3 regions of the Leptolyngbya sp. GB1-A1 genome follow, and region 1 is predicted to be linked to each of the others. Evidence: predicted binding sites of a transcription regulator. Region 1 holds the regulator's gene; each other region holds the start of a gene.
The links. The regulator NtcA, encoded in region 1, controls nitrogen genes in cyanobacteria. The targets are predictions, from matches to a motif close to TTTGTANNNNNNNNTACAAA.
Positions count from the first base shown of each region.

Region 2: glnA (type I glutamate--ammonia ligase) is a predicted target of NtcA. The motif match lies at 1,721-1,740, and genes of this name have one in related genera.
Region 3: NDI45_RS19220 (DUF3155 domain-containing protein) is a predicted target of NtcA. The motif match lies at 1,856-1,875, and genes of this name have one in related genera.

Region 1 is NZ_JAMPLI010000029.1:39,045-42,328, reverse strand. Features, by position in the region: gene NDI45_RS21610 (sugar transferase) at 77-739, shown strand; gene ntcA (global nitrogen regulator NtcA) at 1,255-1,926, shown strand; gene rseP (RIP metalloprotease RseP) at 2,247-3,284, shown strand, end outside.
Region 2 is NZ_JAMPLI010000007.1:32,362-35,645, reverse strand. Features, by position in the region: gene glnA (type I glutamate--ammonia ligase) at 92-1,510, opposite strand; gene apcB (allophycocyanin subunit beta) at 1,926-2,435, shown strand; gene NDI45_RS09670 (phosphoglucomutase/phosphomannomutase family protein) at 2,901-3,284, shown strand, end outside.
Region 3 is NZ_JAMPLI010000023.1:7,549-10,832, forward strand. Features, by position in the region: gene msrP (protein-methionine-sulfoxide reductase catalytic subunit MsrP) at 1-893, opposite strand, end outside; gene NDI45_RS19220 (DUF3155 domain-containing protein) at 1,471-1,788, opposite strand; gene NDI45_RS19225 (ATP-binding protein) at 2,283-3,284, shown strand, end outside.

The DNA.
Region 1 (3,284 bases):
CGCGCTCACTGCTCTGGTTCAATCAATTGTTCTTTGGTTTGCCTCTTTTGGGGCGTTGTCTAGAGGCTGCTGCGCTATGTCATTCACACATTCTGAATTTGTTACCCTACTGCCGTCATTTGCATCTGAGATTCATCCTTCGGTTCAGAGCAGAACTAAGCGATCGATCGATATTCTGGGCGCAGGGGTTGGCTTAACGCTGACCGCTCTGGTTTTGATCCCGATCGCAGTAGCAATCTATATCAGCGATCCCGGCCCCATTTTTTACAGCCAGGAGCGATGCGGGTTTCGCGGACAAACGTTCCGCATCTGGAAGTTTCGCTCGATGGTGGTGAATGCCGAGAAACTTCAGCATCAGGTTCAAAATCAGGCGCAAGGCTACATCTTTAAGAACAATTGCGATCCTCGTATTACGCGAGTAGGACGGTTTCTGCGGCGTACTAGTCTAGACGAGCTGCCACAATTCTGGAACGTGCTACGCGGCGAGATGAGCCTGGTTGGAACCCGCCCGCCTACGCTAAATGAAGTGAGCCGCTACAAAGCTCATCACTGGCAGCGGCTAGAGGTAAAGCCAGGCATCACGGGAGAATGGCAGGCAAATGGTCGATCAACCGTAACCGATTTTGAGGAAATCGTGAAATTAGATTTGCGCTATCAGGAACGCTGGTCGATCGCTTATGATTTAGGGCTGATTTTCAAAACTATCCAGGTTGTGCTTAATCGTCGGGGAGCCTGTTAGCCAGGAGAAGACAACGTTTCGCCAAACAACAATGCGAAGCCGTTTCCCCTTCAGCAGAATCAATGGTGATATTTAATTGGGAAATAGAGCATTAGAAAACATCCTTCACAAAACTGGCACTGCTGACCCTCGCAAATCCAATTTTGGAAGCATTGTCTTGAGCTGCTGGAGCAATATCAGTCTCAATCGATCAGTCTCAGTCAGTCGGTTTTAACAGGAACTTTTTGCCCCTATTTCGCCTTAAAATCTGACTTTTTCAGCACTCAGACCAAGATTGGGCTAGATATGTATTACTTAATACAAAAAATCCGCTCAGAGTTAAGTTTAGTAATTTAAAGTCAGAAAGCTATCACAGAAGTTCCAATATCCCATTTGGCTTAACCCTACTTGCTCCACACCAGAGTGAAGGACAGGGGGTAAAAATCGCTTAGAACCAATTGGGCTAGAACGAATGATCTTATTGGTAGCAGGTGGCGGTAAGATGAAATCTTCAAAGGCGGGCTGGGGGAAGGGATATGGTAGCTGCACCAAATAAGCCATTGGCAAACGTCTTTCGTCAATTAAGCGGGAGTGCTTTTCCACCTGTTGTTGAAGCCTACGATCGTGGCAAAACAATCTTCTTTCCCGGCGACCCTGCCGAGCGAGTTTACTTCCTGCAAAAAGGGGCAGTCAAACTATCTCGCGTGTATGAAGCAGGTGAGGAAATTACGGTCGCGCTTCTCCGTGAAAACAGCGTGTTTGGCGTTCTGTCGCTCATCACCGGGCAACGTGCTGATCGCTTCTATCATGCCGTTGCCTTTACGCCCGTTGAGCTGCTGTCTGTGCCGATCGAGCAAGTCGAGAAAGCCCTGAAGGAAAACCCCGATCTCTGTATGCTGATGCTGCAAGGGTTATCCTCCCGAATTCTGCAAACCGAGATGATGATCGAAACGCTGGCGCATCGCGACATGGGATCACGTCTGGTCAGCTTCCTGCTGATTCTTTGCCGCGACTTCGGCATGCCCACCACCGAGGGCATTACGATCGACCTCAAACTATCTCATCAGGCAATTGCGGAAGCGATCGGCTCAACGCGGGTCACTGTGACTCGGCTGCTCGGCGATCTGCGTCAGGATCAAATGATTTCGATCCACAAGAAAAGAATTACCGTTCACAATCCAGTCACGCTCAGCCAGCAGTTCACTTAAAGTTGGCTGTGTCGCTGTTCAAAACACCCATGCCCCCAGAAGGACAGGAAGGACAAGGGATAGAACTTTCATTTCCCAAGTAACCTCATCCTAAGCGAATGCTTCTGGAGAAAAGGAACAGGAGGCTTGCGATCGGACGCAAACAGACGTTGCCGAACGGAGAAAGCTTGCGATTCCAACAGAACCTGAGTTAGACAATTACACTGATAACCATTCACCCCTCATCTCCCCCTCCCCCACCCAACCCTCAGGGTAGAAGTAGTAATCCTCACCGCCCTTTAGAATGGACTACAGATGGTTCTATTTATTAATCTGGGTCTATGTCAGTATTAGCGACAATCTCAGTTCTCGCCCTGTTAATTGTGGTTCACGAGCTGGGGCACTTTTTGGCAGCTCGTCTGCAAGGAATTCACGTCAATCGATTTTCGATCGGCTTTGGTCCGATTTTGCTGAAGTACCAGGGTGAGCGCACCGAATACGCGCTGCGAGCGATTCCGCTGGGTGGCTTTGTTGGCTTTCCCGACGATGACCCAGATAGTACAATTCCGCCCAACGATCCAAATCTGCTGAAAAACCGTCCGGTGCTTGATCGCGCCATTGTAATTAGTGCAGGCGTGATTGCCAATCTGATTTTTGCCTATCTGGTGTTTGTGGCGCAGTTCACGACGATCGGCATTCCTGAACAGTTTGATTATCAGCCGGGCGTCGTAATTCCAGAAATCATTTCTCAACAATCTCCGGCAGCACGGGCAGGGCTTCAGGCAGGAGACATTATCCTAGAAGTTAACGATCAGCCGCTGGGAGCCTCTCAGGACGCCGTTAAATCGCTAATGGAAACGATTCGCACCAGTCCGGATCAGCCTGTTGAATTTACCGTGCAGCGAGGCAATCAACAGCTTGATCTCAGCGTTACCCCTAAAGCGGGAGAAGATGGCGTCGCAAAAATCGGCGTACAGCTTGCCCCCAATATCAATGCAACTCAGTATCGCCGCCCCAATGGCGTTTTTGAGGTGCTGGGACTGGCAGCAAAGCAGTTTCAGGGAATGTTTCTTGCCACGGTGAATGGATTTATTGGTCTAATCACCAACTTCTCCTCGATGGCAGGGCAGGTCGCCGGCCCCGTCAAAATTGTGGAGCAGGGCGCGGGCTTGGTTGCAGCGAACGCGGGAAGCCTGTTTCCCTTCACGGCAATCATCAGCATTAACCTAGCGATTATCAACATTCTGCCGCTTCCGGCTCTGGATGGCGGCCAGCTTGTGTTTCTGTTGCTGGAAGGACTGCGCGGTAAGCCTTTGCCCAATCGGATTCAAGAGAACGTGATGCAAACCGGGCTGGTACTGCTGCTCGGATTAGGAATC
Region 2 (3,284 bases), on a different contig from region 1:
TAGCACGTCCGATCGCTCGCAAATTAGATATAGATCACCAGAGGCAATTAAGACTCAGCGGATCTCGATCGCTCATTTGAGCAGTCCCTTTTTAGCAGTCATAGTAGAGCGAGAACTCATAGGGGTGCGGACGCAGGCGCATCGGGTTCACCTCATTGTCCAGCTTGTACTGAATCCAGGTATTGATCAGGTCTTCGGTAAACACACCGCCCACCGTCAAGAAGTCGTGATCTTTCTCCAGGCACTCCAGCGCATCTTCTAGCGATCCCGGAGTCGAAGGAATCTTAGCCAGCTCTTCCGGGCTGAGGTCGTAGATGTCCACATCCAGCGGTTCACCGGGATCAATCTGATTCTTAATACCGTCAATTCCAGCGCAAAGCATTGCCGCAAACGCCAGGTATGGATTCGAGGTTGCATCCGGGCAGCGGAACTCCAGACGCTTCGCCTTCGGATTTGTACCAGATAGCGGGATCCGCACTGAAGCCGATCGATTGCCCTGCGAATATGCCAGGTTCACCGGAGCCTCGAATCCCGGAACCAGACGCTTGTAGGAATTGGTCGTTGGGTTGGTGAATGCTAGCAGAGCGGGAGCGTGCTTCAGAATACCGCCGATATAGTGCAGTGCCATCTGGCTCAGACCTGCATAGCCATCGCCTGCAAACAGAGGCTGGCCGCCCTTCCAAATCGATTGATGGGTATGCATTCCAGAACCATTGTCGTTGAAGACGGGCTTGGGCATGAAGGTAATGGTCTTGCCGTACTTCTTCCCAACGTTCTTAATGCAGTACTTGTAGGTCATCAGCCAGTCTGCTGCCTGAAGCAGCGTTCCAAACCGGAAGCCCAACTCGCACTGACCACCCGATGCGACTTCGTGGTGATGCTTCTCGATCGGCACACCGCACTTTGCCATCGTCAGCAACATTTCAGTCCGCAGGTCTTGCGAAGTATCAGTCGGCGCAACGGGGAAATAGCCTTCTTTGTAGCGGGGCTTATAGCCCAGATTGCCGCCCGGCTCAACACGACCAGAGTTCCAACGACCCTCAATCGAATCAACATAATAATAGCCTTCGTGCTGATTCTGGTCGAAGCGAACATCATCAAAAATAAAGAACTCCGCTTCAGGACCAAAGAAAGCCGTGTCGCCAAGTCCAGTTGAGGAGAGGTAGTCTACTGCTTTTTGGGCGATCGTTCGAGGATCGCGAGAATAGGGTTCGCCCGTCCGGGGTTCCTTGATGCTGCATATCACGCTCAGCGTCGGCTCCGCCATAAAGGGGTCAATCCAGGTGGTATTAGGATCAAGCACCATCATCATGTCTGATTCGTTGATCGCTTTCCATCCCCGAATACTGGAACCGTCAAACGGTACGCCCTGATCAAAGCTGCTCTCGTCGATTTGGTCATGATAAACGGTGAGGTGCTGCCAGGTTCCAGGCAGATCGACAAACTTAAGGTCGATGAGCTGGATATTTTGCTCTTTAATCAAATTGAGAACGTCTTGGGGGGTCGTCATGAACTGCTCCTTAGCAACGATGAGCGATTAAAATTCAGTGGAGTGGAAACTGAGCGGTTCGACTGGATTACTCAAGCATTCAAGGCACTCTCACCCACCCAGCGATAGCAATAACCTGGAGTTGGGGTTAGGCTGCGTTCAAGAGAAATTTCGTAAATTGAACCGGGTTGTAACACACCTGAACCATCGTAGGAACTGGTTCACCCGGATTTTGTATCGTAGATTACAAAATGTCCCTTCTCCTGCAACTTTCCACAATTCAAAACACAACTTAATAGACAAAAAACTTAACAATCAGAAGCCTTACGATCGCTGATCTGCTGCGAATTCTGAGAAACGCACCGTGATACACTGAAGGGCGAATTGCTAATAGTAAGCACGATTACTAATCGGAATTTTTGGGAGATCAGATCTCATGCGGGACGCGGTGACGAGCCTCATTAAAAACTACGACAGCACAGGTCGATATCTCGATCGCAATGCGCTAGACACCCTCAAAGCCTATTTCGATAGCGGCACCGCTCGCATTCAGGCAGCCGCCGTGATCAATTCCAATGCTGCATCGATCGTGCGTCAGGCAGGGTCGCAGCTTTTTGAAGAAATTCCTGAGCTCATTCGTCCGGGTGGTAATGCCTACACTACGCGCCGCTATGCCGCCTGTCTGCGCGACATGGACTACTACCTGCGCTATGCCAGCTATGCCCTGGTTGCAGGCAGTATGGATGTGCTAGATGAGCGCGTTTTGCAAGGGTTGCGTGAAACCTACAATTCGCTCGGTGTGCCGATCGGTTCCACGGTGATTGGCATTCAGATCATGAAAGATATTGTGAAAGAGCAAATTGCTGCTGCGGGCATAGAAAATGCGGCGATGGTCGATCAGCCCTTTGACTACATGACCCGCGAACTCAGCGAACAGGATGTGTAATCAGAGCTGGACTGAGCATCGTCTAGACGCATGCCTGTAGCAAAACCAAACGCAATGAAATCAAAGGACATTTCTGAAATGAGATGTCCTTTTTTATTTGTAATAAAAATACTCTAATTGCAGCTGAGTGGGCACAATATCGGTAGGGTTCGCTGCCAAACACTGAACAAGAAGGCTAACCTTGTAAAATTTCCGCTTCGACTCACCAGAATTAATAAAGTTTACGGCGATTTTTCGTAAAAGCACTTGTCTGAAGGGCAACTCGATCGCCGATACTTTTACCTAGTGGCTTGCTTTAAGCTGTAGTTGTCATCCCTTGAAGATGCAATGCACTGACGTTGTTATGCACTGCTCCGGCTGCTTTAGAACCAGATTTCGGTTCTGCCTGAGTTAGCCCACTAGTTAGCCCACCCTGTTAGCCCTACCGTACTAGCCCTACGATCGACGACCTGAGAGGCAATTTTTATGGCAGTTCCCATCTCCCCCGCGTCCCTGGCAGCAAAACCGATTACCTTTGGCACAGATGGCTGGCGTGGCGTGATTGCCGCTGATTTCACCGTTGAGCGACTGCTGCGCGTTGCACCTCTCGCTGCCCATGCATTAGCCGACACCTACGGCAGTAACGGCAGTCGTCTGATTATTGTGGGATACGATCGCCGCTTCCTCTCCGAAGAGTTTGCCAGAGTCACCGCAGAAGCGGTTCAAGCTGCCGGATACGAAGTCTTGCTTTCGGAAACCTACGCGCCAACTCCGGCTTTTAGTTTAGCCGCCAAGCAGCTTAACGCGCTGGGTGCATTGGTCATTACTGCTAGCCACAACCCAGGCATTTATTCAGGGTTAAAAGTCAAA
Region 3 (3,284 bases), on a different contig from region 1:
AACCGTTCCTGCGACTGCGACCAGCGCGGATGAGGCACAGCCGGGTCAACGTTGGATTCAAACTTGTACTCACTCGGACTCAGTGTGTTCCAGAAGGTAGCAGGCTGACGGTCTACAAACTCAATTTTGACGATCGACTTCGCGCCCTTAAAGCCATACTTCCAGGGAAGCACTGCCCGCAGGGGTGCGCCGTGCTGTTTCGGCAGCGTATGCCCGTAAACCCCGACTGCAAAAAACGCTAGCTCGTTTGCCATCTCGTCGAGCCGCATTCCTTCAGTATAAGGAAAGGGAAGAAACTGATTTGGCGGAAAGAGGGGACCGTAAGTGACCTTCGGGTTGTAGTAGGAAGTAAAGCGCACAAACTTTGCCGCAGCGGTGGGTTCTACGGCTTGAATCAGCAGATTCATCGGAAAGCCTACCCAGGGAATTACCATGGACCAGGCTTCCACACAGCGAAAGCGATAAATGCGCTCCTCTAAGGGAAACCTGCGGGTCAGGTCGTCCAAATCAAATGTCTGGGGCTTGCTGACCAATCCAGTGACTTCAACCTTCCAGTCATCGATCGGCAACGCTCGTGCATTTTGCCAGACTGCAGTTTTCGTGCTGCCAAACTCATAAAAATTGTTGTACGTTGCGGCAACCAGTTCATTGGTCAGTGGACGATCGACCTGAGCAAAAGCTGGATTCAGCGTTACAGCAAGCGACTGGGTTCCGGCAATGGCAGCCTGGTCGAGCACTTTTTGTTTCTGACAGCCAATCAAGGGCAGCGCAGCCCCCGCAATTCCCGCACCTGCCAGCCCTTTCAAAAAACGCCGTCGATTAAAGAAAGCAGATTCGGGAGTGACGGTGCGCTCCGGCAACTGCCAGCTAGGAGGAATCCGAATCAAAGCCATAGCAACGTGCCGATTAGAAAGACTTTACATTCCTCAATATAGACTGATTTTTCAACAGATTTCCTGCCTTCCTCTATAAAAACGTTTGGAAAGGATCCCTCAAGCTGGGTCAAAGCCTATCTATCGTAAAGCAGGTTTAGACGGTATATCTTGAGATAGTTTTCCGCAAAAAAATATTCAGTAATATTGATAGCAAAGCAGTGGAAGAAAATATAAAAAAGAACAAAGAGCAACACAAAAGGAAGGAGCACCAAAGGAAGTGCAGCAAAAAAGCGAGATCGATATAGACCCCGCTTGCTTGCCTGGATAGCTTTCTCCAGAAATAGAGTAATGCTAGATTACCTTGCTTGCACCATCTTGTGGTTCAATAGTGTTCAATCCCAACCTGATTTAAGGAATTACAGTTCACCTGATTCAGATTTACGATCACCCAGCCTATACAGGCAATTACCAAACAACCGCCTCGATTAAGCTGAACAGGAGCGATTATCTTGCTTCAAGCTGTAGAGATTGAATTCTTAAGCCAGGTGATTGAGATTGCCAGCAAACCCAAAGATAGGCTCTCACTTGGACTATGCTAGTGAGTCCCAGCACCAACCGGAATGTTTTCACCGTCCTCTTCCAGAACCCGAAGGCTTGGAAACAGGAAGTGGTTTTCCTCCACATATTGGGCACCGAAAAGACCTTTCTCTGCCCAGAAGTAGCGATCGGTGGTATGCTCATTACGCTTAACCAGAAGCAGGGCAGGAGGCAGAATACCCTCAGCCTGAATAAACTTCCGAGCCGCAGTAACGGGCTTTTCTTCGCCGCTTTCAATGCTGTACTGAGGCACTAACTCAAGGATTCTCCGTCCTTCCAGGCGACGGCGACTTTTACGCTTACGTCTTCTTGCCAACCTCTCTACCTCCTCTCTTCTCGACGCAGTAGGATTTTGTGTAGTCAGGGTTTAATGTAACTAGGTTAATGTAACCAGGATTACAAAATACTAAGACCCTGCAAAGTATATCCGCTTAAGTTTGAAATTTCAACTTTTTTAAGCGATTGATACAGAATCTAAAGAGAATCTATACCTCACATATGCTCTCATAATCACCCAGGGATTTCAAGGGAGCCGTTACCGTCCGCAAGATTTCTGAATAAAATAGTTGAAAAGCTGATGTTTCCAGGCTTTAGGCTTTATTGTGGATAGCTACAGGATAAATTTCCCGGAAACCAGGCTTGGTTGAGGAACTGCGTCATTTTGATCAGTTTTTAATCTTTTTAGACAATTTCTTTGTTTCGGTCAGATTCATCTTGATGTAGTGACTCTCGCTTCTCTAAAGTTTTGTAAACAATCGTTTTGTGAAAGTTTTGTGAACAGCCGTTTTGTGAATAATTGTCGAGACATTCATGCTGTCGCCTGCTAGCCCCGAATTTATTGCCCTCTGTCGATCGCAAATTCAACTGCTGACCGAGGGGTTGGGGGCAGTGCTGAGTATTGTTTACTTAACTGAAGAACTTACTGAACTTGCAGATGCGCCGCTTGTTCCGATTGCTGCTTACCCGGAAGGCGTCATGCAGTGGAGTAATGAGCAAACCCTCAGCCTGATGCGAGGAAACCGAGTTAATTTGGAACAGCCGAAACTTGCGTCTGAAATTTCCTCAACTCGTGCCCCGGTCACAATCGATGAAACTGCTCTGCTGCCGCTTCAAATTGCGGAACGCGCCCTACTCCGTCAGCAGCAGTCTGTTTTGCCGCTGATGCACGAAAATGTGGTGATGGGGCTACTGATTACGGCTCGGCTCGATCGCCCCTGGACCGAAAATGAACAGGAGCAAATTGAACAAATTGCCCATACCCTGGCGATCGGCTGTCTGCTCGACCAGCGGGCACAGTGGGCAGCGCAGGATATGCGGCAGCTCCGTCAATTGCATCATCAGCGGCAGGATGTATTTGATACTTTGCTGCATCAGTTTCGCAATCCGCTCACGGCCCTTCGCACGTTTGGTAAGCTGCTGCTAAAGCGACTCCGCCCCGAAGACAGCAATTACTCCGTTGCAGAAGGCATTATCCGTGAAAGCGAACGTCTGCAAGACTTGCTGCAACAGTTTGAAGTCGCTCTGGACTGGGAGCAGCCCAGTTTACCACCAGCAAAAATTGCGCCTGGGGTGACTCCATCCCCGAATGCCTCAGACCCCTCTCCCCCTGCTCTGACCAGCAGCAAGTCGCCGCTTTTGCTTCCAGGAACCAACTGGGTCACGGGAGCTTTGCTTCAGGTCACACCCCACGCGCTGACCGAAGTGCTGTCACCGCTACTGAGTTCTGCCGATGCGATCGCTCAAGATCGACAGTTAATGCTGCATTCCTCGATCGCTACGCCGCTGCCGCCCGCTTTGGTAGACCCGAAGGCA